DNA from 2 places in the Arthrobacter sp. SLBN-83 genome. Region 2 is predicted to be linked to the other one. Evidence: predicted binding sites of a transcription regulator. Region 2 holds the regulator's gene; the other holds the start of a gene.
What was found. Region 2 encodes HrcA, which represses chaperone genes, less so after heat shock. Its sites were predicted from a motif close to TTNGCACTCGNNNNNNNCGAGTGCNAA; they were not measured.
Positions count from the first base shown of each region.

Region 1 (19,929 bases), 3.1 Mb from region 2:
CTGCGCGCCCCGAGCGTGGACGGCGCCTCGGCCAAAAACGGCATGTACTACAAGCCCACCATGTTCTGGTCCGCTTCCTCCCGTTCCAAGCATCCCAAGGAGGCAGCAGAGTTCATCAACTACCTCACCAACAGCCCGGAGGCCGGCGCTATCCTCATGACGGACAGGGGCGTGCCCACCAACAGCGAAATCGTCGCCGCCATCACGCCCTCGCTGAAGCCTGCTGACACCACTGTGGTCAACTTCCTCAAGGACATCGCCCCGGATATCAAGGATGCGCCGCCGGTGCCGCCGGTGGGTGCCGGCAGCGTCCAGAACGTGATCAAGCGCTATACGGATGAAGTGTTGTATGACCGGCTGACCCCGCAGGCTGCCGCTGAAGCCTTCACGAAGGAAGTCCAGGGAATGCTGGATTCAGCCAGAAAGTAATCCGCAGCAAAAATGCGGCCCCCTCACCAGGAGGGAGCCGCATTTTTCTGTTGGCGGGAGGCGATCCCGGCCGGGAGGCTTAGAAGCCGCCCATACCGCCCATGCCACCCATGTCGTCGCCGCCGGCAGGAGCAGCAGCCTTCTCCGGCTTGTCAGCAACCACTGCTTCGGTGGTGAGGAACAGGCCGGCGATGGAAGCCGCGTTCTGCAGGGCAGAGCGGGTCACCTTGACGGGGTCGTTGACGCCCGCTGCCAGCAGGTCGGTGTACTCACCGGTTGCTGCGTTCAGGCCGTGGCCGGCGGGCAGGCCGCGGACCTTGTCGACAACTACGCCGGGCTCCATGCCGGCGTTGAAGGCGATCTGCTTCAGCGGGGCATCGATGGCAACGCGGACGATGTTGGCGCCCGTTGCTTCGTCGCCGGACAGCTGAAGGTTGGCGAACGCCTTGGCACCGGCCTGGATCAGGGCCACGCCGCCACCGGCGACGATGCCTTCTTCAACTGCAGCCTTGGCGTTGCGCACTGCGTCTTCGATGCGGTGCTTGCGCTCCTTGAGCTCAACCTCGGTTGCGGCACCGGCCTTGATGACTGCAACGCCGCCGGCCAGCTTGGCCAGGCGCTCCTGCAGCTTCTCGCGGTCGTAGTCGGAGTCGGAGTTCTCGATCTCGGCGCGGATCTGGGAAACGCGGCCGGCGATCTGGTCGGCGTCGCCGGCACCTTCGACGATGGTGGTCTCGTCCTTGGTGACAACAACCTTGCGGGCCTGGCCCAGGAGCTCCAGGCCGGCGTTCTCCAGCTTGAGGCCAACCTCCTCGGAGATGACCTGGCCGCCGGTGAGGACGGCGATGTCGGCCAGCTGGGCCTTGCGGCGGTCACCGAAGCCCGGAGCCTTGACGGCAACGGACTTGAAGGTGCCACGGATCTTGTTGACGATCAGGGTGGCCAGGGCCTCGCCCTCGATGTCTTCGGCAATGATCAGCAGCGGCTTGTTGGACTGCATGACCTTTTCCAGGACAGCAACCAGTTCCTTGACGTTGGAGATCTTGGAGTTGACGATCAGGATGTACGGGTCCTCGAGGACCGTTTCCTGGCGCTCGGCGTCGGTGACGAAGTAGGCGGAGATGTAGCCCTTGTCGAAGCGCATGCCTTCGGTGAGCTCGAGCTCCAGGCCGAAGGTGTTGGACTCCTCGACCGTGATGACGCCTTCCTTGCCCACCTTGTCCAGGGCTTCGGCGATGAGGGCACCGATCTCGTCGTCACCGGCGGAGATGGAGGCGGTGGCCGCGATCTCTTCCTTGGTTTCGATTTCCTTGGCGGAGTTCAGCAGTTCGGCGGTGACAGCGTCAACGGCCTTCTCGATGCCACGCTTGAGGGACAGCGGGTCGGCGCCGGCGGCAACGTTGCGCAGGCCTTCCTTGACCAGTGCCTGCGCCAGGACCGTGGCGGTGGTGGTGCCGTCACCGGCAACATCGTCGGTCTTCTTGGCAACTTCCTTGACCAGCTCGGCGCCGATCTTCTCGTAGGGATCGTCCAGCTCGATCTCCTTGGCGATGGAAACACCATCGTTGGTGATCGTGGGGGCGCCCCACTTCTTTTCGAGGACGACGTTGCGTCCACGCGGGCCGAGGGTGACCTTAACGGCGTCGGCGAGGGTGTTCAGGCCACGCTCAAGGCCGCGGCGTGCCTCTTCATCAAATGCAATGATCTTGGCCATAACGGCAGTAGTCCTTTCGGGACAGTCGTTAAGAATGAACCTTCGCTGCAGTGCCCGCGACGGACGATCCTTTGACGGCGGCCTCTGTATGCCTCCGCCTGGGGATCTCACTGAAGTGAGGTGTTTCTTTCGCTCCTCGACCGGTGCAGGGCGCCGCCGGCCGGAACCAGGCGTTGCTTTAGCAGTCGGTACGTCAGAGTGCTAACTCAATAATTAGCACTCCCCAGGTGAGAGTGCAAGCGATAAGACGCCGGACAAGGCGCTGGCCGCAGCCCCTTCGCCCAGGGCGATCAGCCGGAGTGTCCAGCTGTTTCGTGCCCGGTGGGGCTTGGGTTGTTGTCCGCTCCGTAGGTGAAGACGGAGAAGGCGGCTGTGGTGATGTCCCCCTTGGCGTCGAAGGCCACCGGGCCGGATTCGCCGTCGTAATTTATGTCCGGGCCCGCGGCGAGGCCGCCAAGGCACTCCTTGTAACTCAGGCAGGGAGCCTGCGGCGCGCCCGTTCCGGAGGCCGCCGTTCCGCCGGAGACGGGAATGAGGTTCGCGGCAATGGACCGGCCCGCGTCATCCTGCGCCCGGGCAGCTGCGAGGGCCGCCAGCGTCACGGCGTCATACGTTTCGGCAGCGTAGGAGACGTCCTTCAAGGAGGGATCCACCGCCAGCAGCTTGGCCTGGAAGCCCGCGGTGGGGAGCTGGCCGGGGACGACAGCACGGGCGCCTTCGAGGGCCCGGGACGGCAGCACGGATCCGTAGCGGGCGAAGGCACCGTCGCTGAGGATGACCTTCGAACCGCTGACGCCGGCATTGTGGAGTTCGGCCAATGCGCCCTGGGCGCCGTCGCGGGCCACCAGGACGACGGCGTCCGGCGCGGCTTTGGCGGCAGAACGTGCGGCTTCGGCGGCATTCCCGGGTTTGAAGCCCACCCCGGGCAGGACCTTGATTCCGGACTGTTGGGCAGCTTCGGTGACGGCGGCGGACAGGTCCTTGCCGTAGGAACCCTCCTGGTACAGCACACTGATGCTGGCGGCACCGGCGTCCTTGGCGAGTTTGGCAAGCACGGGACCTTGTGCGACGTCGGCTGCGGCCGTCCGGAAATAGTAGCCTCCGCTGGCGCTTGTGGAGAGGGCGGCAGCGGTGTTGGCCGGGGAGATGAGCGGCACGTGGGTCCGGGACAGGATGTCCACGGCGGCGGTTGCGTGGCTGGAGTCGGTGGGTCCGATCGCTACGTCCACCTTGGCAGCCACCAAATCCTTGGCCTGGGCTGCGGTGTCCTGGTCCTGGTGCACCGGAAGCAGTTCCACGGGCCGGCCCTTGTGTCCACCGGCGGCGTTGATGTCCTGGATGGCTGCCTTGGCGGCAGCCAGCTGGGGTGCGTTGAGGAAGGCATTGTCGCCGGTGTTGTCAAGGATCAAACCCACCCGGAGGACGCCGTCGCCCGAAGCCTCCGCGGGCTCCGTCCTGGCGTTGCCGCCGGTGCCCGCGCAAGCCGTCATGGAAAGGAGGCCCGCCAGGGACGCGGCAAGCACCGTGCGGACGCGGACCGGGGAGCGGTGAGCCGGCATCATTGCGCGGGCCGGACGTTTTCTGCCTGCGGGCCCTTTTCGCCCTCGCCGAGGTCCAACTGCACCCGCTGCCCCTCGGTCAGGGCGCGGTAGCCCTCCCCCTGGACCGCGGACCAGTGCACAAAGACGTCGTCACCGGAGCCGTCAACGGTGATGAAGCCATAGCCCTTCTCAGCGTTGAACCATTTCACGGTTCCCAGTGCCATGTGCGGCTACCGGTAGCCCGGGCCGAGCACCACCACGAGCGGTACCTGGAATTCGGTACTGCTCACCACTGTGGGGATGTTCAACAGTCCGGCAAGTTCCTGGGCACTGGCCAGTTGCTGCGGGCCGGCATAGAAGATCACGGACGACTTCTGCGGGGCGCCGGACCAGTTGCCTACCTGGCCGGGCCGCCAGCCGTCAGCCTGGACTGTTCCCCCCACGCGGCTGGCCAGCCCCGCCGTGCCGGCGGCGTTGTAGACGGCCACTGGCTGGGTCTTGTCGACGACGGCCTGCTGGTTGGCGGAAGCGCTGGGCTCGGGCTCGCTGCTTTGGGTTGGTGCGGCCGACGCGGACGGCGCCGGGACGGACGCCGGTGCAGACGAGGACTGGGTGGGCGAAGGGGTGGATCCGGTTCCGGCCAGCGGGGCTGATTCAACGGTTGCCGACGCCTGGCTGGCGGTGGAGTTGAAGCCGAGCTTGGGAAGGATCAGGAAGGAGACCAGTCCAATGGCAAGGGCCGCAACGCCCACCGCAAGGATGGGCCACAGCCGCACACGGGACGGGGCCGATGCCGTCCGGTGGACACCTTGTCGCGACGCGGCCTCCGGGACCTTGTCGAATTCATCGCGGGCGTATCTGGTCATGGTGGAAGGACATCCTTGTAGATTGCGGCTGTTGTCCCGGCCTTGGGGCGTCTAAGCGTCGGATCCCAGGCGCCGGGCGGTGCGTGCACGGTGGCGCGACGTACGTAGTCTACGCAATCTCTTCACCAGCATGGGATCGTGGGCCAGGGCGTCCTCGCGGTCGATCAGTGCGTTGAGGAGCTGGTAGTAATGCGTCGCGGAAAGATCGAACAGGTCACGGATGGCCTGCTCCTTGGCCCCCGCATACTTCCACCACTGCCGTTCCAGGGCCAGCATCTGCTGTTCGCGCTCGGAGAGCGAGGACTCACGGAGGGTGAAATCCGCCAGGAGGGACTTCCCTGGATCCTGCTCCGGCAGGTGTTCCCGGGCCGGTTCCGCCACGGCGCACTCCTTCGCTGGTTACGGTCAATGTATCACCCCTATGCTAGCGGCCGAATAACAGGGGTGTCATTTGCGGTGCCTGCAACAATGGAACGATGTTTGAATCGGATGCGCTGTTCGAGCTGCAGCAGGAACCGGCGGACGCCATCAGCTTCGCGGACCTGGCGGAGCTACCGCTGGCGGAGCTCATGGCAGCCGATTGGGCCGCGGCCCTCCACGGCGTGGAAGGGCAACTCCGGAAGGTGCTTACTTTCGTTGCTGCAGAGGAGGCCGCCGGGCACCAAATCCTCCCGCCGCCGTCGAACGTCCTGCGCGCCTTCCGCCAGCCCTTGGCGGACGTGAAGGTGCTCATCGTGGGGCAGGACCCCTACCCCACGCCGGGACACGCCGTAGGGCTGTCGTTTTCCGTCGAGCCGCACGTCCGGCCCCTTCCCCGCAGCCTGGTGAACATCTACCGGGAGCTGGAATCGGACCTGGGCGTTCCGCCGCGCGTCCATGGCGACCTGTCTGCTTGGGCGGACCAGGGCGTGCTGCTCCTAAACCGGGTGCTCACTGTCCGGGCGGGGGCGGCCGGTTCGCACCGTGGCAAGGGTTGGGAGGAAATTACGACGGCGGCAGTCACCGCGCTGGCGAACCGCAAGGCTGCGGACGGGTCCAGGATGCCGCTGGTGGCGGTGCTGTGGGGCAAGGAAGCCGAGGGCGTCCGGCCGCTCCTGGCCGGAGCCCCCGCTGTCAGCAGCGCCCATCCCAGTCCGTTGTCCGCCTCGCGCGGGTTCTTTGGCTCCCGGCCGTTCAGCCGCGTCAACCAACTGCTGCGGGAACAAGGTGCGCTGGACGTAACCTGGGAACTGCCGCCGTCGCCCTAGCTTAGGCTTGCCTTATGAGCACTGTCCCTGCCGCCACCAGCGCCACCAAGAAGAGCCGCCCCCAGGTAAACCTGAGGGTGCTGCGCAAGGAGCAGTTGTCGCCGCACATGGTCCGGATCGTGGCCGGCGGCGAGGGCTTCAGCGACTTCACGAACAACGGGTTTGTGGACCGCTACGTGAAAATCGTCTTTCCACAGCCCGGCGTCCAGTACCCCTCCCCCCTTGACCTCTGGGCCATCCGAGAGACCATGCCGCGCGAGCAGTGGCCCTTCACCCGCACCTACACCCTGCGCTGGGTGGATCCGGAGGCCCGGGAGCTCGCCATCGACTTCGTGGTCCACGGCGACGAGGGCCTGGCTGGACCGTGGGCGGCCAATGCCCAGGCGGGCGACCTGCTCACCTTCACCGGTCCCGGTGGCGCCTACAACCCAAACCCGGACGCGGACTGGTACCTGTTTGCCGGTGACGAAGCAGCCCTGCCCGCCATCGCTGCCTGCATCGAGTCGCTGCCGGCCGAGGCAACGGGGCTGGCCTTCCTGGAGGTCGGCTCCGAGGCCGATATTCAGCCCATCTCCGCCCCTGCCGGGCTGAACATCTCCTGGCTGCCGCGCAACGGGGCACCGGCAGGTTCCAGCGACCTGCTGGTGAACGCTGTGGCCGGGGCCGAGTGGCCCGCAGGTACTGTGGATGTCTTTGCCCACGGCGAACGCGGGTACATGAAGGCCCTGCGCGAGGTGTTCTTCAAACAGCGCGGCCTGGAGCGCCGGCAGGTGTCCCTTTCCGGGTACTGGGCGCAGGGCCGGGTGGAGGACGTGTTCCAGGCCGAGAAGAAACTGCCGGTCGGCCAGATCTAGGCTCCGCCTGCTACGGCGCGGCCGGCTTGGCGGCGTCGCGCCCGGGCTGGCGGCGTCCTGCCCGGGCTAGCGGCGGCGGGCCCGGCGCCGCTCGTTACTGGCCAGGCTCCGGGTGAGTGGACGGGCCAGGACGTCGCCCAGGACGATGCCGCCTGCTGTTCCCAGCACAATGGCCCCGGCACTGAGCATCCCTCCGGCGCCGGCCAGGATCTCGGCTTCTTCAACAGTGAGCACGTACATGGAGCGGAAGATCGTGAGGCCCGGCAGCAGGATCAGTGCCGCGGGTACGGCAACCACAAGCTGCGGCGCACCCATCCGCAGGGCCACCACCCTGGCCAGGAGGCCAATGACGACGGCGGCAATGGCCGGTGAGAACCTGTCGCCGATCCCCAGCAAACCGCACCCGAGCAGCACCAGGTAGCCGGCAACGCCAACGGCCGCCGTGGGCAGCAGCAGGTTCCACGTGGTCTGTTCGGTGATGCCGATGGCCATTACCGCCGCGGCCACGAAGACGACCAGGACCCAGAGATCGTAGGCGGGCGGGAACGTCTGCGTGACGTCGATGCGTTGCAGCCCGGTCAACTCCCCCACCACGAAGGCAACGGCAATTCCCGCCACGATGGCGCCGAAGGTCAGCAGCGTGGACAGGAACCGTCCCGCCGCCGTCACGGGGAAGCCGTTGATGGCGTCCTGCACGGAGGACACCAGGCGCCCGGTGGGGAGGAGCAGCAGGATGCCGCCCACCACCACGATGGACGGCGATGCGGTCAGCCCGAACTGCCACAGCAGGAGGGCAAGGATGGTGACCACGAACGAGCAACTGGCGGTGATGAAGAAGTCCGGGACCCGCCACCGGCCCAGCTGCCTGGCAAGGAGGCTGATGCCGATGTTGGCCACGAACGCGATAATCGAGGACACCGGGCCGCCGCCCAGCACCCCTACGAACACGGCAGCGAAAACACCGAACGCAGCCGTGACCATCCAGCGGGGGTATGGCTTGGGGCTGGTGATGGCCTCATTGAGCCTGCGGATTGCCTCGTCGCGGCCCACGCCGCCGGCGACGATGTCTGTGACCAGCTGGTGCACCTTGGCCAGGCCCGCATAGTTGTTGGTCCAGGAGCGCACCACGCGCAGCAACGCGATGGGGGTCTGGTCCTTGGGCGCGTAGTTGATGCCGACGGACTGGTTGGTGATGTCCACCTCGATGTTCTTCAGCCCCAGGGCGGCAGTGACGGCAATGATGCTGGTTTCCACTTCCAGGGCACCAGCCCCGTAGCGGAACATGGTCTCGGCCAGGTGCAGCGCAAAGTCGAGGGTTTTGCGCGCGGACTGATCCACGCCGCCCACCTGGATGGTGGGGTTGGCGTACGGGCTGCCGGCCAGGCGGTCAACGATACTCAGGGGGGCCGTGGGCGGATTCTCGCCCTGCACCAGGCGGCGGATCATCCGCCGGGCCGCGGCATCCTGGCGGAGCTGCGCAGGAGTCAGCGGTTGGGTTTTGGGCAGGCCGTCAGTTTTGGGCCGGTACCCTGGCTGTTCGGGCCGGTCGTTCATGCCCGCTTCCTCCCTGTGCGCATTGGATAGTGGTGCGCTGGTCGCTTGATGACGCGCTGGTCGATAGTGCGCGGTTGGCTATGGTCAGGCTGCGCGCTTCAGCGGCAGCTTGCCCAACACGGTACGGGCTGCTGCCACGGCGGAGCGGGCCAGCCGGTTGGCGTGGAAGACGGCGGGCCGCACCGGCAGGACGAAGTCGCCCACCAGCTGGACCACTTCCCCACCGAATCCCTTCTTGAATTCGTAGCCGCCGTGGCCTTCCTCGTCCTGCCCGGAAATGCCGAAGGTGCCGTAGAAGTTGTAACGCGGGTACCCCTTCTCCAGCGCGTGCAGCATCATGCCCCAGTAAAGGGAGGTTGCGCCGTTGAAGTAGATGTAGTCCTGGACGGTGCCGCCGATGACGCACACCACCTCGTCGCCGTAGCAGACAAAGTGGATGGCGGCCACGGTGGCGGTCCCCACGGAATCGGGGAACCGTTCGATGTCCTTCAGGCTCCGCTCGTAGCTGTCCACCAGGTCCTGGACCACTTTGAGCCGGTTGGCTTTCTTCTTGCTGCCGGTTTCCTCCACCTCCCGGCGGAGGTCCGCTGCGGTGGCTGATTCCTCGGCCAGGCGCTCCGTGATGGATTTGCGGTAGGCCGGGATGTCGATCTTGGCCATCATCAGCTTGGTGAACTCCGGCGACGTGGTGCGGAGCAGGTGCTCGTAGTAGGCGCGTTCGCGGTAGACAAAGCCCTTTTCGTCACCGGCGCGGCTCAGGGCGCCGTAAAAATCGTCCAGGGTTTCCAGGGTGGCCTGCTCCAGGAAGACGCCGTTCTTTTCGGCTTTCCGGATGGCTTTCCGGGTGCGGTAGCTGGTGCCCATGATCAATTCCTCGGCGTCCTGGATGCCCACGAGGTTCTTGATGAACATCCAGTTGACGTTGACGAAGTTCATGTCCAGCCCCTGGTGCTGGAACCCCAGCCGCTCCAGGTGGGCCACCAGCGGGCGGTTGTCCTCGATTTCCGGGTGCTCGGCGCCGTCGGCGTCCCGGGCGATGTACCGGATGTTGGGCGAGATCCGCAGCTCGGCAGCTTTGCGCCCTGCCGCATGCTTGCGGAGAAGTTCGACGACGGCACGCACCAGCTCCCGGTCCGTGTAGTCCATGAGGGGGCCCTTGGCGCATTCGCAGACGGTGTAGCCCAGGCGGGTGGTGGTGTAGTTCAGCTTTCCGGCGGCGACGAGTTCGCCATCGCGGCGGACCCCGAAGAGCTCCACCTGCTGGCCACGGGCACGCTGGAAGCGGGCAAAGTCGATGGACTGCAGGAAGCTGTTCTGCGGATGCTTCAGGGCGAAGGCCTCGAAGTCGGCGTCGCTGAGGTTGGCGTATTCAAGCCCGGTAGCGGCGGAAACTGTATTCAAGGGGTGACCTTCTTCTCGACTCTTCGCGGCCTTTGGGCACGCACTGTATGGAGGGTTGTTAGGCGGAGGATGTTTAGGCTGGCTGTGTTCGCGGCAGGGCCGGCTTGCCCGGCTTGGCTGCGCTGGATTTGCAGCCCTGCCGGCTGCAGCTCAGTAGAACTGTTGGCCGGTGCGTGCGGTTTCGATCCTGCGGAGCACCTTTTCTCCGCCGTTGACCCACAGCCGGTGCCGGAGCGGGGACAGCACGTAGTCATGGCAGCCCACAAAGTCGGTCACCGTCTTGGTGAAGCTGGTTTTGAACATCCCCATGCCGTAAAGGTTGTGGGTTTTGTCCTTGATGCGTGCAGCCGGCGGCGTCCCGCAGAAGTCGTATTCCGTGCAGCCGAGTTCCTGCATCCGTTTAATGGCAGTCCACTGCACCAGGTGCGAATCCCCGTACTGCTTGCGGTTCTGGGTGGAACCACCGTCCTTGTAGGTGGCCTTGGCACCGTAGTTGATGACGAAGGCGCCCACGCTGGGCTTCCCGTCCTCATACGTGAAGAAGAAGTTGCCCTGGCCGCGGTTGCAGAACTCGTCCCAGAACTGTGCGTAGTAGTCGTAGCTGCGCAGGGGCATGGAACCCTTGGCGTTGACGGTGTTGGCCATCAGGTCGTACAGCGCCCGGTAAGTTTCGGGTCCCTGCTCCTGCCGGACCACCTGGCAGCCCTCCTTCTCAGCGCGCCGGACTGCATTTCTGGCGCGGGAGGAGATGGCTTTAAACACTTCCTCCCCAGTGCCGGAGATGTCCAGCAGGGCGGTGGAGTCGTTGGACTGGATGTTGGGGGCTTTGACCAGCTTGGCCGCCTGCAGTTCCCGCTGCGCGTCCGCGGAGTCGACGATGTCCGGCTCCACCTTGATGGTGAAGACGTTCAGTTTGCTGCTGCGGACGAAAGCCGCGCACGCTTCGAGGGCGGGCCGCAGGTCCGCAGCGTCCGCCAGGTCAGGACCCTTGATGAGGTACCAAAGCCGTCCCAGGACAGGGAAGCGCTTTTCCAGCACCAGGTTGTAGCTGGGGTTTCCGCCGCCTTCCATCACCAGGAACCGGACTTTCCAGCCACTGCCGTTCTTGACTGATGCGTAGGCGGCCGACTGCAGCATGTTGCCGCCGTTCGGGTTGGCCGTGACGTGCTTGTCCCAGTTCTCAATTTCCTCGGCTGTGGCAAAACGTGCGGTGAATTCTCGCAAGGGGGCCGTGTCCAATCGGGTTTGTGCGCGGTTTCGGTACTTCTGGATGCGTGCGGACATGCAGCCTCAAGTCTAAAGCCTGATGCGCTCCCGGCCTTTCCCCGACCCGGTCGGAATGGCCCGTCTCACGCTGCTGGACGCCGTCTTGACGGGGCTTGGGGCGTTCAACAAGGGTGGGGGTATGAGGCCGGATGGGGAAGAGACAGCCGCTCCTGCGGGCACCGGCAGGCAGCCGTACAGCGCCGGGGTTCAGGTCGCTGCGCTTATCGGGTTCCTGGTGGCGTCCCTGGTTGTGGCGGCGTTGGGCGGGCTGGCGTCGGCGGCCAATGTCACCGGCTGGTATGCCACGGCGGACAAGGCTCCCTGGTCCCCGCCGAACGGCGTGTTCGGTCCGGTCTGGACTGTCCTCTACACGGCGATGGCTGTCGCTGCCTGGCTGGTCTGGCGGAAACGGACCAACCGGACCCGGCCGGCCATGACGGTCTATGTCCTCCAGCTGGTCCTTAACCTCGCCTGGACCCCTGCATTTTTTGCCCTGTACCCCGCCCTCGGCACGGCAGCCCTGTGGCTGGGTCTGGCGATCATCCTTGCCCTGATCGCCGCCGTCGCCTTCACGGTTTTGTATTTCGGTCCCATTAGCCGCACCGCCGGGCTGCTCCTGCTCCCCTACATCTCATGGCTGGTGTTCGCCGCGAGCCTGAACTGGTGGGCGGCAGCGCACAACTAGCCGCGGGGCGAACACCGGCTGCATCCGTCAGCCTGTTCTTCCACTCCGGCTTCTTCCACTCCGGGCTGTAGCCGGGTGTCAGCATTCGACGACGTTGACGGCGAGGCCGCCCATGGCGGTTTCTTTGTATTTGTCGCTCATGTCTTTGCCGGTTTCGCGCATGGTGATGATGACTTCGTCGAGGGAGACCCGGTGGGTGCCGTCGCCCCAGAGCGCCATTTTCGCGGCGTTGATCGCTTTGGCGGCGGCGATCGCGTTCCGTTCGATGCAGGGGACCTGGACCAGCCCGCCGATCGGGTCGCAGGTCAGGCCCAGGTTGTGTTCCATCGCGATCTCGGCCGCGTTCTCCACCTGGGCCGGGGTGCCGCCCATGACCTCGGCCAGGCCGGCGGCGGCCATCGAGGACGCGGACCCCACCTCGCCCTGGCAGCCGACCTCGGCCCCGGAGATCGAGGCCTGTTCCTTGTAGAGCACCCCGACGGCGCCGGCGGCCAGCAGGAACCGCACCACCACACCGTCCCGGTCCTGTTGCGTGGCGGTGTCCATGCCGGGGGCGAAGTGCAGCGCGTAATACAGCACCGCAGGGATGATCCCGGCCGCCCCGTTCGTGGGCGCGGTGACCACCCGGCCGCCGGAAGCGTTCTCCTCGTTCACCGCCAACGCCACCAAGTTAACCCACTCCTGCCAATACCGGGCATCGTGCGGGCCCGCGTCCCACGCCGCGTCCTGGTCCTCCTCCCGGCCGTCGGCGCATTCCTTTTTCAGCCGTTCGTACCAGTCCGGGGCCCGGCGGCGGACCTTCAACCCGCCCGGCAGCACCCCGTCCCGCTTCAACGAGGTGGCCACGCAGTTTTCCATCACGGACCAGATATGCAGCAGGCCCGCCCGGATCTCCCCCTCATCCCGGGAGGCCTTCTCATTGAGGAGCATCACGTCCGCGATGCCCAACCCGGTGTTCAGGCAGTGCTCCAGCAGCTCCGCCGCGGTCCGGAACGGCAACGGCAACTCCTCCTTGGACGCGTCCAGTTCCTGCTGCGCCGCGTCCTCCTCACCCTCACGGACGATGAACCCGCCACCGACCGAGAAGAACGTCGCCGCATGCAGGACCTCCCCGCCCGCATCCGCCACGGTGAAGGTCATCCCGTTCGTGTGCCGCGGCAGCACCGTCAACGGGCGCAGCACCATATCGCCCACCCCGTACGGCAACGCCACCCCGCCACCGGAACCCTCCACCACGGCAGCCAGGTTCAACATCCCGGTCTCCGCGATCGACGCCAGCCGCTCCTCCACCTCATCCGGCAGGATCAGCTCAGGATGAAACCCCTCCAACCCCAACAGGATCGCCGTCATCGTCCCGTGGCCATGCCCCGTCGCCGCCAGGGACCCATACAAATCCACCCGCAACGAAGCCACAGCACCCAACACCCCGGCCCCCACCAACTCCTCCGCAAAAACAGCAGCAGCCCGCATCGGCCCCACAGTATGAGACGACGACGGGCCAATACCGATCGAAAAAAGATCAAAAACGCCAACAGCCATGCTGGTTCCTAACTAAGAATCTGGTTCGGTTGGGGTGGCCGGGTTGGATGCACCTGGCCGAATTCCTCCGCGTGCTCGGTCGCGTAGACGCCCGCTAAGCGGACGTGACGCTCCCTTAGACGCACGGCTCCGGAACCCGCCCAGTCGCCAACGGACGTCACCAAAGCGACGCGGCGGCAGGAAACGATGCACCGGGCATAGATTCGGCCGCCCAAGGGAAGTTCACGCACCTTGTCCGCCTACTTCCTCAGCCCTGGCCGCTGGCCAACTCCTCGCACAACTGAAACCTCCGCAGGAGGGGCCGGCGGAGCCGGACTTTTCGAAAGCGTGCTCCCCACCGTCTCCCTAACCTCGCAAGCTCGGCCAGGGAACCCTGACGGCGTGGGCCCAACGCACGCGTGAAAATGTCCGGTCCGGTGGTCCCAAAGCCAGCCACGGACCACCGCGAGGCGCCCTACTTGACCCGCTTGTAGAACGGGAGGTCGACGACTTCGAACGGTTCTGCCTTGCCGCGGAGATCAATTTCCAGGGCCGTGCCGGGTGCCGAGTATTCGACGTCGACGTAGGCCATGGCGATCGGGTAGCCGAGGGTGGGCGAGGGCTGGCCGGAGGTGACTTCGCCGACGGTGGCGCCGTCCTTGAGGACGGGATAGTGCGCGCGGCCGGCGCGGCGGCCCTGGCCTTTGAGCCCCACGAGGCGGCGGCCGGAGGTGCTGCCGGCGCCGGCCTCCTTCTTGGCTGCCAGGGCGGCTTTGCCCACGAAGTCGCCTTCCTTGGAGAGTGCGACGACGGGACCAAGGCCAGCGGCGAACGGGTCGCCCTGCAGCGACAGTTCGTTGCCGTACAGGGGCATCCCCGCCTCGAGGCGGAGGGAGTCGCGGGAGGCGAGGCCGGCCGGAACCAGTTCCCCGTCGTCGGCGATGGCGATCAGTGCCTGCCACAGCGCGGCGGCATCGTGGTTGTCCACGAAGATCTCGAACCCGTCCTCACCGGTGTATCCGGTACGGGCCAGCAGGAGTTCCTTGCCTGTGCCGCCCACCAGGAAGGGAACCTCGACGGCGGCGTAGTACTTCAGTTCGCTCACCAGGGAATGCTGGGCGGCCGGAACCAGGCGCAGCAGGAGTTCCTGGGCCTTGGGCCCCTGCACCGCTACCAGGGAGGTGCGGGCCGAGGCATCATCCACCACCACATCGAATCCTGCGGCACGCTCCTGCAGTGCTGCAGCCACCACGGCGGCATTGCCGGCATTGGGCACCACCAGGAAGACGTCGGTGCCATCCTGCGCGGCGGGACGCCGGTAGGTGATGAGGTCGTCGATGATCCCGCCGTCTTCATTGCAAATCAGGGAGTACTTGGCCTTGCCCACGGCCATGGCAGAGATTTTCCCCACCAGGGCGTAGTCCAGGAACGCGGCAGCGTCCGGGCCGGTCACCCAGACCTCGCCCATGTGGGAGAGGTCGAACAGGCCGGCAGCCTTGCGGACCGCGTGGTGTTCTGCCAGTTCGGAGCTGTACTTCAGCGGCATCTGCCAGCCGCCAAAATCGGTGAAGGACGCGCCCAGCTTCTTGTGCTCGTCGTACAACGCTGTGTATTTCTCGGTCATGGTGGCAGGCCTCAGTTCTCGAACTCGGAGAGCGGCGGGCAGGAGCAGATCAGGTTCCGGTCCCCTGCCGCGCCGTCGATGCGGCCCACCGGCGGGAAGTACTTGTCCTGCTTGTGGTGGGCGGGGAAGGCGGCCTGCTCGCGGGTGTAGGCGCGGTCCCAGTCGGAGCTGACGACGGCGGCTGCCGTGTGGGGTGCGCGGCGCAGCGGTGAGTCTGCAACGGCAAAGTCGCCGTTGGCCACCTGGTCAATTTCCTTGCGGATGGTGATCATGGCCTCGATGAAGCGATCGATCTCGGCCAGGTCCTCGGACTCGGTGGGCTCCACCATCAGGGTGCCGGCCACAGGGAACGCCAGGGTGGGGGCGTGGAAGCCGAAGTCGATCAGCCGCTTGGCCACGTCCTCGGCGGTCACACCGGTCTTCGCCGTGAGCTCGCGCAGGTCCAGGATGCACTCGTGGGCAACGAGGCCGCCTTCACCGGTGTAGAGGACCGGGAAGTACTCGTTCAGCCGCGAGGCGACGTAGTTGGCAGCCAGCAGTGCGGACTTGGTGGCCTCGGTCAGGCCCTCGCCGCCCATCAGCTTCACGTACGCCCAGGAGATCGGCAGCACGCCGGCCGAACCGAACCGGGAGGCGGAAATCGGCACGTCGGTGGCTCCGGTGCCGGCATTCCAGGTGGTGGCGTCGCCGGGCATGAACGGTGCCAGGTGTGCCTTGGCTGCGACCGGGCCCACGCCGGGGCCGCCGCCGCCGTGCGGGATGCAGAAGGTCTTGTGCAGGTTCAGGTGGGACACGTCGCCGCCGAACTTGCCGGGCTGCGCCAGCCCAACGAGCGCGTTGAGGTTGGCACCGTCGATGTAGACCTGTCCGCCGGCGGCGTGGACTGCGTCGCAGACTTCGCGGACGTCGCCGTCGTAGACGCCGTGGGTGGAGGGGTAGGTGATCATGATGCAGGACAGGGCGTCCTTGTTGGCCTCGATCTTGGCTTCCAGGTCAGCGTGGTCGATGGTGCCGTCGGACGCAGTAGCCACGACGACCACCTTCATGCCGGCCAACACCGCGGAAGCAGCATTCGTGCCGTGGGCCGAGGCCGGGATCAGGCAGACATTGCGCTGCTGCTCGCCGCGGGAGTGGTGGTAACCGCGGATCGCCAGCAGCCCCGCCAATTCGCCCTGGGACCCGGCGTTGGGCTGGATCGAGACCTGGTCGTAGCCGGTGATGGCGGTGAGGTCCGCTTCCAGGTCCGCGATCAGTTCGCGCCAGCCTTCGGTCTGGGAGTCCGGGGCGAACGGGTGGATGGAGGCGAACTCCGGCCAGGAGATGGCTTCCATCTCGGCGGTGGCGTTCAGCTTCATGGTGCAGGAACCCAGCGGGATCATGGTCCGGTCCAGCGCCAGGTCCCGGTCCGAGAGCTTCCGGATATAACGCAGCAGCTGCGTTTCGGACCGGTGCGTGTTGAACACCGGATGCTGCAGATAGTCGGAGGAACGCTCGACGGCGGCCTCCAGCCCGAATCCCCCGCCGCCGGCAACGGCATCTCCAGCAACGGTGGCCCCGAAGATGTCGGCAACCTGGGCGACGATGGCCGGCGTCGTGGTTTCATCCAGGGAGATGCCGATGGTGTCCGCGTCGATGCTGCGCAGGTTGATGCCGCGCGCTTCAGCGTCGGCGACGATGCCGGCGGCGCGCCCGGGGACGCGGACCGTCAGGGTGTCGAAGAAGCTCGCATGCAGGACCTCCACGCCGGCAGCGGCAAGCGAGGCCGCGAGGGTGCGGGCATGGCCGTGGGCGGTTGCGGCGATCGCCTTCAGCCCGTCCGGGCCGTGGTACACGGCGTACATGGAAGCGACGATGGCCAGCAGCGCCTGCGCGGTGCAGATGTTGGACGTGGCCTTTTCACGGCGGATGTGCTGCTCTCGCGTTTGCAGCGCCAGGCGGTAGGCGGGAACACCGGCGTCGTCCTTGGAGACGCCAACCAGGCGGCCGGGCAGCGAGCGCTCCAGCCCCTTGCGGACAGCCATGTAGGCGGCGTGCGGGCCGCCGAAGAACAGCGGGACACCAAAGCGCTGGGCGGAGCCGACGGCAATGTCCGCGCCCTGCTCACCGGGAGGGGTGATTAGGGTCAGGGCCAGCAGGTCGGCGGCGACGGTGACCAGGGCGCCGCGTTCCTTGGCGTTGGCGATCACGGCGGACTGGTCCCATACCCGGCCGGAGGCGCCGGGCTGCTGGAGCACGATGCCGTTGATGTCGCCCTCGGGCAGGCCCTGGGACAGGTCTGCCACTTCAACCTCGAAACCCAGCGCCTCGGCGCGGCCCTTGACGATGGCGATGGTCTGCGGCAGGACGTCGATGTCCAGGACGGTCTTGCCGTCCGCAGCGGGCTTGGCTTTGTTGGCGCGGCGCATCAGCAGGACGGCTTCGGCGACGGCGGTTGCTTCATCCAGCAGCGAGGCGTTGGCGATGGGCAGGCCAACCAGGTCCTGGACCATGGTCTGGAAGTTCAGCAGGGCCTCGAGCCGGCCCTGGGAAATCTCCGGCTGGTACGGGGTGTAGGCGGTGTACCAGGCCGGGGATTCAAGGATGTTGCGGCGGATCACAGGCGGTGTGACCGTGTCGTAGTACCCTTGGCCGATCAGCTGGACGGCGGTCTTGTTCTTCCCGGCAAGCTTCCGCAGCTCCGTGAGGACCTCGACCTCGCTGAGGGCGTCCTGAAGCCGGAGGGCGGTTTCCTGGCGGATGACCTTGGGAACGGCCGTGTCCACCAGGGAGTCGAGGGTGTCGTAGCCCACGGCTTTGAGCATGGTGTCGACGTCGGCCTGGCGGCGCGCACCGATATGGCGGTCTACGAAGGTGGTGGAGGCTGGGGTAACCGGCACGAAGGAACTCCATTTACTCAGGCGGCGCAGGGTACGCCACAGCTATTCGGGTTCCTCCCCGCTCTGTATTGGACCTGAGAGTTTCCGCGGTGCCTGCCTGGCAGGATCCGCTTGCACCGTCGGTGAGCACAACAGTTCTTCGGCTCCCCAAGGGAGGAAGGGCAACTGCCTGCTGCTTTCCAGAGGCGCCTCGCCGCGGCGGTACAGGGGCCTGCGAGATTCCTGGGGAGGATTTGCTCCTACGGCGCCTGCCTGTACTTTCGGCAGAACTCTCCCGCCGCAGATCAAAGGCTATTCATTTGTTGGGTCATGACGGCCGGTGGCAGCCCTCACAACTCTCCATTGTCCTACGCCCCGCCCCTCCCGGCAAATGGCAAATCCTACCGGCGGAGCCGCTCCAGGGCAGCAAGGAGTTCCTCCACGTCAGCGGCCGCTCCCCCCGCCGGCGCAGGCGCCACTGACAGCATGGCGTTGAAGTACAGGCCGTCGCCCATATAGAGGACCGCCTTCGCCAGTCCCGGACCAACATCCGCGGCAATCTCGTCCAGCCAGCGCTGCTGGATGGCCGCGAACCGGCGCCGCGTCTCCTCATGCGCCACCTCGGCAAGCCTGGTGGCGGCAACGATGGCCCGGTCCAGTGGAGTGTCGGCCCACACCGAGGAACGGATGAAGTACGCGGCGGCACCTTCGCCGGCCGAGGCCATGGCATCGGCATCCTCCCGGGCCAGGCCCTCCAGCCGGTCCAGCAGTACGGCAATGAGCGCTTCCTTGTTGGGAAAGTGGTAGAGCAGGCCGCCCTTGGACACGCCGGCCTTCCGGGCGACTGCGTCAAGGGTGGCGGCGCGCTCCCCCACTTCGATCAGCAGGGATTCGAAGGCATCAAGGACCGCGTCGCGGGCTACAGGCTTCCGGGGCATGCCTCCCATCATGCCCTTCCCCGGGCGGGAAGGCGGAACCGGCAGGAGTTTCAAACTATACCGTCTGGACGGTATAGTTATTTCATGACGACTTCCACCAGCCCTGTGCCCGCACGCACGGACAAGAACGCCCCGCGGCAGCCGTGGCGCGATTGGCTGGCGCTGGGGCTGCTGATGTTTCCCGTACTGCTGGTGGCCGTGGACAATACGGCGCTGACATTTGCACTGCCGGCCATCGCCCGCGCGCTGGAGCCGTCCGGCGTGCAGCTGCTGTGGATTGTGGACGCCTATCCCCTGGTGCTGGCCGGCCTGCTGGTATCCATGGGAAGCCTGGGCGACCGGATTGGCCGGCGGCGGCTCCTGGTTGTCGGCAGCATTGGCTTCGCCGCCGTCTCTGCCGCGACCGCCTTTGCCCCAACGCCGCAGTGGCTGATCGCCGGCCGCGCGGCCCTGGGCTTCTTCGGGGCCATGCTGATGCCGTCCACACTGTCGCTGATCCGCAACATCTTTCCGGAGCCCAACCGCCGGAGGCTCGCCGTCGCCATCTGGGCTGCGGGGTTCTGCGGCGGTGCGGCCCTGGGGCCCATTGTCGGCGGCTGGCTGGTGGAGCACTACTGGTGGGGCGCAGTCTTCCTGGCAGCGGTGCCCCTGATGGTTCCGCTGCTGGTATTGGGGCCGGCCCTGATCCCGGAGTCGAAGGATCCCGCACCGGGAAAGGTGGACATCCCCAGCATCCTGCTCTCCATGCTGGTCATGGTGCCCGTGGTGTACGGCATCAAGGCCGTTGCCACGGAGGGGCCGGAGGCAGCAGGACTGGGCGCGATCGCCTTTGGCCTGGCCATGGGAGTGATGTTCGTGCAGCGCCAGCTGCGCCTGGAGCATCCACTGCTGGACATGTCCCTGTTCCGCAACAGGGTCTTCAGCATGGCCATCAGCGCCAACATCCTGGCACTGTTTTCCTTCAACGGGTTCATCCTGTTCCTTGCCCAGCACCTGCAGCTCCTCGAAGGAATGAGTCCCTCCGCGGCAGGCGTTGCCATGGTCCCCGCACTGGCGGCCACGGTGGTGGCCGGCCTGGTGGTGGTGCCGCTGGTCCGCAAGGTCCGGCCCGGGTACGTGGTGGCTGCCGGGCTGGCGTTCAGCGCCGCTGGCTACAGCATGGTGACGTTCGGAGACCACGACGGCGGCCCTTCGCTGCTGCTGGCAGCCCTCCTGGTGCTGGCGCTGGGCGTGGGCACGGCGGAGACCATCTCCAACGACCTCATCCTGGGTGCCGCCCCGCCGGCCAAGTCGGGGGCGGCCGCGGCAATTTCCGAGACGGGCTATGAGGTGGGTTCGCTGCTGGGGACAGCCGTCCTGGGATCCATCCTGACCGCCTCCTACCAGCAGAACCTTCGGCTGCCCGCGGGGCTGGAGGGCATACTGCCCGGGCCCACC
Region 1 is NZ_VFMX01000001.1:541,308-561,236, forward strand. It holds gene FBY30_RS02405 (ABC transporter substrate-binding protein) at 1-429, shown strand, start outside; gene groL (chaperonin GroEL) at 509-2,143, opposite strand; gene FBY30_RS02415 (ABC transporter substrate-binding protein) at 2,434-3,702, opposite strand; gene FBY30_RS02420 (cold-shock protein) at 3,702-3,908, opposite strand; gene FBY30_RS02425 (LytR C-terminal domain-containing protein) at 3,915-4,550, opposite strand; gene FBY30_RS02430 (DUF3263 domain-containing protein) at 4,602-4,931, opposite strand; gene FBY30_RS02435 (uracil-DNA glycosylase) at 5,027-5,797, shown strand; gene FBY30_RS02440 (siderophore-interacting protein) at 5,812-6,651, shown strand; gene FBY30_RS02445 (threonine/serine ThrE exporter family protein) at 6,718-8,205, opposite strand; gene FBY30_RS02450 (peptidoglycan bridge formation glycyltransferase FemA/FemB family protein) at 8,290-9,606, opposite strand; gene FBY30_RS02455 (lipid II:glycine glycyltransferase FemX) at 9,757-10,890, opposite strand; gene FBY30_RS02460 (TspO/MBR family protein) at 11,012-11,557, shown strand; gene FBY30_RS02465 (L-serine ammonia-lyase) at 11,636-13,096, opposite strand; gene gcvT (glycine cleavage system aminomethyltransferase GcvT) at 13,551-14,699, opposite strand; gene gcvP (aminomethyl-transferring glycine dehydrogenase) at 14,711-17,575, opposite strand; glycine riboswitch at 17,765-17,862, opposite strand; gene FBY30_RS02480 (TetR/AcrR family transcriptional regulator) at 17,956-18,492, opposite strand; gene FBY30_RS02485 (MFS transporter) at 18,577-19,929, shown strand, end outside.
Region 1: a site for HrcA is predicted at 2,322-2,348, ahead of groL (chaperonin GroEL). Genes of this name have one in related genera too.

Region 2 (9,598 bases):
GATGCCGGACTCGTTGTTGACCTCGATGCTCACGCGTGTTCCCCCCGCTTTTCCCTGCTGGCTGAGTGCTTGACCCGGTTGCGCTGGGTTTCGTCCCAGATGCTGTAGGCGTTGACAATGTCTCCCACGAGCCGGTGCCGCACAACGTCGGCGGCGTCCAGGACGGAGAAGCTGACATCGTCGATGCCTTGCAGGATTTCCTCAACGATCCGCAGCCCGGACCGGGTGCCGAACGGCAGGTCCACCTGGGTGATGTCTCCGGTCACCACCATCTTTGATCCGAATCCGAGCCGGGTGAGGAACATCTTCATCTGTTCCGGCGTGGTGTTTTGGGCCTCGTCGAGAATGATGAAGGCGTCGTTGAGGGTTCGCCCACGCATGTAGGCCAGCGGCGCCACCTCAATGGTGCCGGCTGCCATGAGCCTCGGAATGGATTCGGGGTCCATCATGTCGTGCAGGGCGTCATAGAGCGGCCTGAGGTAGGGATCGATCTTGTCGCTGAGCGTGCCGGGCAGGAATCCCAGCCGCTCCCCCGCCTCCACTGCGGGGCGGGTGAGGATGATCCTGCTGACCTCTTTTTGCTGCAGCGCCTGGACCGCCTTTGCCATGGCCAAATAGGTCTTGCCCGTACCGGCGGGCCCGATGCCGAAGATCACCGTGTTGGCGTCGATGGCATCAACATAGTTTTTCTGGTTGAGCGTTTTGGGCCGGATGGTCCTGCCACGGCTGGAAAGGATGTCGTGGGTGAGCACGTCCACGGGATTCTGCAGCGACTGGGTGCGCAGGAGCGACACCAGCTGCTGCAGTACCGCGGGCGTGATGACAGTGCCCCTGGCCACCAGTCCGCGGACCTCTTGAAGGAGCCGCATAATCCGGGGGACGTCCGTGACGGGGCCACTGATGGACAGTTCGTTGCCGCGGGCGTGGAAATTGACGTCGGGAAACTGCTCTTCGATGAAGCGCAACGCCTCGTCGTGGCTGCCAAGTGATTGAACCATCTGGTCTGTGTTCTCAAAGAGGACAACTTCGGTCCGGGTGCCGGGCATGGAGTGGGGAAATTCCCCCGGACTGCCTTCGCCCGTGTTGAGCCGGCGCTTACCATTTGCTGATTCAGTCATGGTGCTGGCCCGCAGGCCCGTGGTCCCCTCGAAGATCGACATCACTTGTTTGCGTTTGGCTGATGCCGGTGCCCGTTGCGCGGTGCACCCTGCCCAGCGATCCCTTTATCTTACGCCAGCACGGGTAAGGAGCGGATATCCGGCTCTCTGGAAGCGTCCACGCCACCCATGAAATGGCTCCTAAACAAGAACTTAGATATCAACTTCATATCGGCCTCATATCGTTCCAGTTGCAGTTGGCCGGAAGGAGGCACAGAGCGGCTGACCGCGCGCACCCCTGTGCAATGCTGGAAATCCAGCATCTGCTGGGACGCCAGGCCGCCAGGGGGATCGGCCCGCCACGCCAGGAAAGGACATGGGCAGGACAGTGCCGGAAACCTCTGCGCCCAAATGGGCAGGACGACCCATGGGCCGCGTGCGCCCGGCTGTCCTTGCGGGAATCCTCGTGCTTGTTCCGATCCTGGCCGGCTGCACGGCAGAGGGCGGGCCCTCACCTGCAGGCACCACTGCATCGGTCCCCGCCTCCGGGGGCACCATGCCGGACGCCCCCTCCACCAGCGCCCCACTGGAAACCACGCAGTCCTCCAACAAGGCCCCGGTCTACTGGATTGGCCGCAGCGGTACGAATATCTTCCTCTACCGTGAATTCCGGGACGTCCCCGAGCAGGACAACCCGGTAACCCGGGCCCTGCGCGCCATGATGTCGGAGAAGCCCCTGGACCCTGATTTCTTCACACCCTGGCAGAACCCGGACAAGCTGGCCACTTCCATTTCAGGCAAGGATGTCATCACCGTAGATGTCTCCGCTGACGCCTTTAACAGCAACCTCGACGCAGACATGGCGGCGCGGGCCATCCAGCAGCTGATCTACACCGCCACCGCAGCGGCGGCCAGTTCGGGTCTGATCGACACCAGTCAGCAGATACGGGTCCGGATCCTGGTGGACGGCCATACGGACTACGTCGCGTTCGGAAAGATCCAGCTGGGCGCACTCATGACGCGGGCAGCAGGCCTGGTGGCGCCGGTATGGATTATCGACCCCCAGGAGAACGCCGAGGTGCCGGGCGGCAGCGTGAAGATCACAGGACGCAGCACCTCCCCCGGGGCGAAGCTCCACTGGCAGCTCCTTCGGACGGGGGACGGCGGCAGCAAGGCCCCGTTCCTGAACGGTGAAACCACGGCCGGCGCGGAGCAGGGACAGGCGGGCGCCTTCACGCTTGGCCTTAACCTGCCGCCAGGCGACTACGAGCTCCGGGTAGCGCAGGCCGGCTCCGGCGGCGAGCCTGACAAGAACGAGGACACGAGGTCCTTTAAGGTCCGGTAGCGGTCCAACGGCCAAGGATGTCGCTGGCCAGCACGACGGCGGCCGGGCCGGCTGTGGAGGACCGCAGGACATGGTGCCCCAGCAGGGCCGTCACAGCGCCTTTGTCGCAGAGCTTGGTTACCTCCCGGGGGCTGATGCCGCCCTCCGGGCCCACGATCAGCAGGATTTCACGGGGGCCCGTGCCTGCACTCCCCTGCCACGCCTCAAGGACGGTACGCAGCGGCCGCACGGCGTCTTCATGCAGGATGACCGCAAGGTCCGCCGCTTCCACGGCGGCGGCAAGCCCTGTGGTGTCGACGGCGGCCCGCACCTCCGGGATCCAGGCACGCCGCGCCTGTTTGGCGGCCGCCGTCACTGTTGACTCCCACTTGGCGTGCGCCCGCGCTGCGCGGTCGCCTTTCCAGCGGACGATGGACCGTTCAGACTGCCAGGGCACCACGGCGTCGATGCCCAATTCGGTGGCTGTCTCGATGGCCAGTTCGTCACGGTCTCCCTTGGCCAGGGCCTGGACCAGTACCAGCCGGATGTCCGGCCTGTCTTCCACCGTCAGGCTGCTGCACTCCACCTCGAGCCCGGACGGTGCGGCCGAGACGACTTTTCCGGTCATCCGGGTGCCGGCGCCGTCGACGATATCCACGGCCTCGCCCGGCGCCAACCGCTTCACGGTGACGGCGTGCCGCGCCTCCGCCCCTTCGAGGACGAACATGCGGCCCGGCGTCGTTGCGTCCAGGGACCCGGCGGAGGTGAAGAAGACGGGGTTGCTCACCGCTACAGGTTCCCGAACCGGTCCCGGAGCTTGGCGAACATACCGCCGCTGGCGGCCAACTTGCCTTCGGTGATTTGCTCACCGCGGAGCTTGGCAAGTTGCCGCAGGAGGTCCTCCTGCGCGGAGTCGAGCTTGGCCGGGGTGTCCACCTGCAGATGGACCTTCAAGTCGCCGCGGCCATAGCCCCTCAGATGGGTGACACCCAAACCGCGCAGGGTGATGATTTCGCCGGACTGGGTTCCCGGCTTCACGTCGATCTCCTGGGTACCGTCGAAGGTTTCCAGGCTGACGTCCGTGCCCAGGGCCGCCGCGGTCATGGGGATGTGCAGGGTGGCGTGCAGATCATCGCTTTCGCGCACGTACGTGGGGTCGTTGTTGACGCGGATCTCCACGTACAGGTCACCCGCCGGCCCCCCTGCAGGGCCTGCCTCGCCCTGGCCGGAGAGCTGGATGCGGGTACCAGTGGCGACGCCGGCGGGAACCTTGATGGTCAGCGACCGGCGGCTGCGGATGCGCCCCTGGCCACTGCATTCGTTGCAGGGATCCTTGATGACCGTGCCGAAGCCCTCGCAGGTGCCGCAGGGGGCTGCCGTCATGACCTGGCCGAGGATGGAGCGGACCGCCCGCTGGACCTGGCCGCTGCCGCCGCAGATGTCGCACCGTTCCGGCTGGGTCCCGGGGCGGCAGCATGATCCGTCACAGGTGGGGCAGACCACGGCGGTGTCCACCTCGAGCTTCTTGTTGACTCCGAACACGGCGTCACGGAGGTCGATCCGGACACTGATGAGTGCGTCCTGGCCGCGGCGGACACGCGACGCCGGGCCCGAAGTGCCGCCGGCGCCAAAGAAGGTGTCGAAGATGTCCTGGAACGCGAATCCCTGGCCTGCATAGCCGGCACCGCCGAAGCCGTTGTCCGTACCGTTTTCATTGCCGGTGGTGTCGTAGATCCTGCGCTTCTGGGGATCGGAAAGGACCTCGTAGGCGTGCGTTACCGCCTTGAAGCGTTCTGCAGCGTCGGCACCTGGGTTAACGTCCGGGTGGAGGGTGCGGGCCAGCTTGCGGTAGGCCTTTTTGATCTCTTCCCCTGTAGCTTCGGGTGAGACTCCAAGGACGTCATAGTGGCTGCTCAAAATTCGTGTCTCTTCCTTGTAGTACTGCGTTCAGTTGGTCGGCCAGGGCTCTCGTTCCACAGTCGGAGCAAGCTCCGGCGGCCAAGAGTCAGGGCCCCAAAATCCTGGAAAGGTAACGGGCTACCGCCCTGACGGCGGCCATGGTGGTGGGATAGTCCATTCGGGTAGGACCGAGGATTCCTACCTTGGCTGCGCTGTCCGGACCGTAGCCGGTGGCTACCACGGAGGCCTCGGCAAGGCCGTCATAGGGGTTCTCCCTTCCGATGCTGACGGCCACGCCCCGGTGGTCCTGGGCCATCTCGCTCAACAGCCGCAGCATCACCACCTGTTCCTCGAGCGCCTCCAGCACAGGGCCGATGCTGAGGGGAAAGTCCACATTGGACCTGGCGAGGTTGGCGGTGCCGGCCATGACCATGCGGTCTTCCCGGCTGCTCTGGGCCAGCGCCTCCAGGCCGAGTGCCAGCGCGTGTGCCGCCTGGCGCTGCGCGTGGGGTGTTGCAGCCACGACGGCGGGAAGGGCCTGGGCGAGGTGGCTCAGCCGGGTTCCCCCCAGGGCAGCCAGGAAACGGGTGCGCAACTCGGCCAGCGCGTCGTCGCCAAGGTCCTGGCCGACGTCCAGGACGCGCTGCTCCACCTTGCCGCTGTTGGCGATGAGGACCACGAGGACCTTCCGCGGTGCCAGCAGCACGAATTCGATGTGGCGGACAAGTGCCCTGCTCAGGTGCGGGTACTGGACCACGGCCACCTGGTTGGTCAGTTGCGACAGCAGCCGGACCGTGCGGTCCAGTACGTCGTCGAGGTCGTCCGCGCCTTCCAGGAGGGTCTGGATGGCACGGCGTTCTGCCGCCGAAAGGGGCTTGACTGCCGAGATCTGGTCGACAAAGAGCCGGTAGCCCTTGTCGGTGGGAATCCGGCCGGCGCTGGTATGGGGGGCGGTAATCAGCCCCTCGTCCTCCAGGGCGGCCATGTCATTGCGGATGGTGGCGCTGGAAACACCAAGATGGTGCCGCTCCACCAGGGCCTTCGACCCAACCGGTTCGCGGGAGTGGACGTAATCCTCCACGATGGCCCGCAGTACTTCCAGTTTGCGTGGCTCGCTCACTCTCCACCTCCATCCATGGTCCGGGGCCGCCCGCCCCGCCCGGTGCCACCCAGGGGTTAGCACTCGACATGCCTAAGTGCTAACAGTCTATTATGCCTCGGCCCGTTGTTAGCATTGGTACCGCTCCGGGCGAAACTCCCGGGCTGAGGAGCTAGCGCTAGGCGGATCGATTCCATGGATTACCAGAACTGGGGCCCCCGGGGCATTTCCGCTCCCACACGGGCGGAGCTGCCCGAGGTCGCCGTGGAGCGCGGCATGGTGCTTGAGGAAGTACAGTCCGGCTGGGTGGGCGCCGTGACCCGTGTGGAGAAGTCCGGCGGAATGCACGTCGTGGCACTGGAGGACCGCCGCGGAAAGTCCCGGTCCTTCAAGCTTGGGTTCGGTTTCCTCCTTGAGGGCCAGCCCATCCGATTGATGCCGCCGGCGCCCAAAGCCGCCGTCGGTCTTCCCGCCGGCAGGACCGCCTCCGGTTCGGTGCGCGTCTCGGGCCAGCGCGCCCAGGTTGCCAAGGCAAGCCGGATCTGGGTGGAAGGCAAGCACGACGCCGAACTGGTGGAAAAAGTCTGGGGAGACGACCTGCGCGTGGAAGGCATCGTCGTCGAGCCCCTCCACGGCATCGACGACCTGGCCGCTGCCGTCGCAGAGTTCAGGCCCGGCCCGGGCCGCCGCCTCGGCGTGCTGGTGGACCACCTGGTTCCCGATTCAAAGGAATCCCGGATCGCCGACGCCGTCATGGCGTCCCCGGGCGCGGCCGGAAACGTCCTGATCGTCGGGCACCCCTACGTGGACGTCTGGCAGGCGATCCGCCCTGCAGTCCTGGGCATCGAAAAATGGCCCGCTATCCCCCGCGGGCAGGACTGGAAGACCGGGATCCTCAAAGCCTTCGGCTGGCCCCACGCCACAAAGGAAGACATCGGCCTCGGATGGCAGAAGCTGCTGGGCGCCGTACGCACGTACGCGGACCTCGAAGCGTCCCTGCTGGGCCGGGTTGAGGAAGTCATCGATTTCCTCACCGTGCCCTGACGGGCGGGCAACGGCCACAAAGCCAGTATTCTTGGTAGTAGTCAGCACCAACTTGCACCTCAGAAGGACACAGACTGTGGCAGAAAACGCACGTGATCACAGGGACGGCCAGGGCCGTTCCGAGTACCATGGCGTACCCGCCAACGCCCTGCCGCTTACGGCCAGCGAAGACCGCCAATGGGCCACGCTGGCGCACTTCGGCGGGATCCTGGGGTGCATCCCCTCGCTGCTGATCTACCTGATCTTCCGCGACCGCGGGCCGTTTACCGCCCAGGAGTCCAAGGAAGCGCTGAACTTCAGCCTGCCGCCCACCATCGCCGCGGTGTTGGCCAACATCCTGGTCTTCATTCCGTACGTGGGGAACATTTTCGCGGTCATCGCCACACTGATCTGGGTGGCGCTCACGTGCTTCTCCGTGGCCGCCGGCATTCACGTCAACCGCGGCCAGCCGCACCGCTACCAGTACAACCTGCGCTGGATTAAGTAGCGGCCCAGGTCAGTCCGGGAGGATGCGGCGGACCACTGCGTCTGCCAGCAGCCTGCCCTTGAGGGTCAGGACCAGGCGTCCCCGGAAAGCGGCCGCGGGCTCCACCAGGCCGCACGCGATCAGCCCGGCCACCTCGTGCCGCCCCGCAGCGCTGAGCGTTGACACCTCGAGTCCCGACTGCAGGCGTGCCTCGAGCATGACTTTTTCCAGTTTCCTGGTTTCTGCGTCCAGGGTTTCCCTGCCGGCAGCCGGCGACAGCCCCTGCGACAGCCGGTTGGCGTAGGCGGATGGGTGCTTGACGTTCCACCAGCGGACCCCGCCCATGTGGGAGTGGGCGCCGGGCCCGATCCCCCACCAGTCGTCTCCCCGCCAGTAGGCGAGGTTGTGCCGGCACGCCTGCTCCGGAGTGCGCGCCCAGTTGCTGACCTCATACCAGCCGAGCCCCGCTTCGGTGATGAGCTGGTCGGCGAGCTCGTACTTGTCGGCGTGGTCGTCGTCGTCAATTCCCGGGACCTCGCCACGGCGCATCTGGGCTGCCAGCTTGGTGCCCTCCTCGACGATCAGCGCGTATGCGCTGATGTGGTCAGGCTGGTAGGAAAGGGCGGTTTCCAGGGAGTGGCGCCAGTCGGCCAGCGTCTCCCCCGGCGTGCCGTAGATCAGGTCAAGGCTGACAGTCAGGCCGGCTTCCCGGGCCCACCGCACCACCTGCGGAACCCGGCTGGGCGTGTGGGTGCGGTCCAGGACCTTGAGGACGTGCGGAACGGCGGACTGCATGCCGAAGGACACACGCGTGAAACCGGCTTCCTTGAGGATGGCCAGGGACTCAGGGGTGACCGAGTCCGGGTTGGCTTCCGTGGTGACCTCGGCACCGTCCTCAATGCCCCACTGGTCGATCGCAGCGCGCAGGATCGCCGCAAGGTCGTCTGCGGGCAGCAGCGTGGGCGTGCCACCGCCAAAGAAAACCGTGCTGAGCTTCCGCTCCGGCAAGCCGGAACCGGTCAGCACCCTGGCCGCCAGAGCCACTTCCGACACCGCCGTTTGGGCATACGCATCCTGGGATGCGCCGCCGCCCAGTTCCGTGGCGGTGTAGGTGTTGAAGTCGCAGTATCCGCAACGCACGGCGCAGAAGGGAATGTGGACATACAGGCCGAATGCCCGGCCCGCCGCACCGTCAGCTGCCTGTGCAGGCAGCAGACCGTCCGACGGCGCCGGGTCGCCGAGGGGAAGGACGCTGGGCATCAGCGCGTCCCCCGCTGCGCGGTGGTCACTTCTTCTTTGCCTTGTCCTTCGATTCGTCCGTGGTGAGGGCGGCGATGAATGCCTCCTGCGGCACTTCCACCGTGCCCACCATCTTCATGCGCTTCTTGCCTTCTTTTTGCTTTTCCAGCAACTTGCGCTTACGCGAGATGTCACCGCCGTAGCATTTCGCCAGTACGTCCTTGCGGATGGCCCGGATGCTTTCACGGGCGATGATCCGGGAACCGATGGCCGCCTGGATGGGCACCTCGAACTGCTGCCGCGGGATGAGTTCACGGAGCTTGCCGGTCATCATCACGCCGTAGGCGTACGCCTTGTCCCGGTGGGTAATGGCACTGAAGGCGTCCACCTGCTCGCCCTGGAGCATGATGTCCACCTTGACCAGGTCGGCAACCTGCTCGCCGTCGGCTTTCCAGTCCAGGGAGCCGTAGCCCCGGGTCTTCGACTTGAGGATGTCGAAGAAGTCGAAGACGATTTCCGCCAACGGCAGGCGGTAGCGGATTTCCACCCGGTCCTCGGAAAGGTAGTCCATGCCGTTCATGACGCCGCGACGTGACTGGCACAGCTCCATAATGGCGCCCACAAACTCGTTGGGGGCCAGGATGGTGGCGGAGACCATGGGTTCGCGTACCTCGGCGATCTTGCCCGTGGGGTACTCGCTGGGGTTGGTCACGCGGACCACCTTCTTGTCCTCCAGGGTCACCTCGTATTCCACGTTCGGCGCGGTGGAGATGAGGTCCAGGTTGTATTCGCGCTCCAGGCGTTCGCGGGTGATCTCCAGGTGCAGCAGGCCCAGGAAGCCGACACGGAACCCGAAGCCCAGTGCGGCGGAAGTCTCCGGTTCGTACACCAGCGCGGCGTCATTGAGCATGAGCTTTTCGAGGGCGTCGCGGAGTACGGGGTAGTCGGCGCCGTCCAGTGGATAAAGGCCGGAGAACACCATGGGCTTGGCATCGGCGTAGCCGGGCAGCGACTCGGCGGCCGGCTTGGCCAGGTTGGTGACCGTATCGCCAACCTTGGACTGCCGCACGTCCTTCACGCCGGTAATCAGGTAGCCCACTTCACCGACGCCCAGCCCCTTGGAGGGTGTGGGTTCCGGCGAGCTGACGCCGATTTCCAGGAGCTCGTGCGAGGCCCTGGTTGACATCATCTGAATGCGTTCCCGCGGGTGGAGCATGCCGTCCACCACACGCACATAGGTCACCACGCCGCGGTAGGTGTCGTAGACCGAGTCGAAGATCATGGCACGGGCCGGACCATCAGGGTTACCCTCCGGCGCGGGCAGGTCCCTGACAATCTTGTCCAGCAGTGCTTCCACGCCGACGCCGGTTTTGCCGGATACACGCAGGACGTCCTCGGGATCGCCGCCGATCAGGTTGGCCAGCTCGGCT
Region 2 is NZ_VFMX01000001.1:3,622,561-3,632,158, reverse strand. It holds gene ybeY (rRNA maturation RNase YbeY) at 1-33, opposite strand, end outside; gene FBY30_RS17025 (PhoH family protein) at 30-1,118, opposite strand; gene FBY30_RS17020 (GerMN domain-containing protein) at 1,525-2,442, shown strand; gene FBY30_RS17015 (16S rRNA (uracil(1498)-N(3))-methyltransferase) at 2,429-3,208, opposite strand; gene dnaJ (molecular chaperone DnaJ) at 3,211-4,338, opposite strand; gene hrcA (heat-inducible transcriptional repressor HrcA) at 4,427-5,440, opposite strand; gene FBY30_RS17000 (DUF3097 domain-containing protein) at 5,615-6,463, shown strand; gene FBY30_RS16995 (DUF4870 domain-containing protein) at 6,540-6,950, shown strand; gene hemW (radical SAM family heme chaperone HemW) at 6,960-8,189, opposite strand; gene lepA (translation elongation factor 4) at 8,215-9,598, opposite strand, start outside.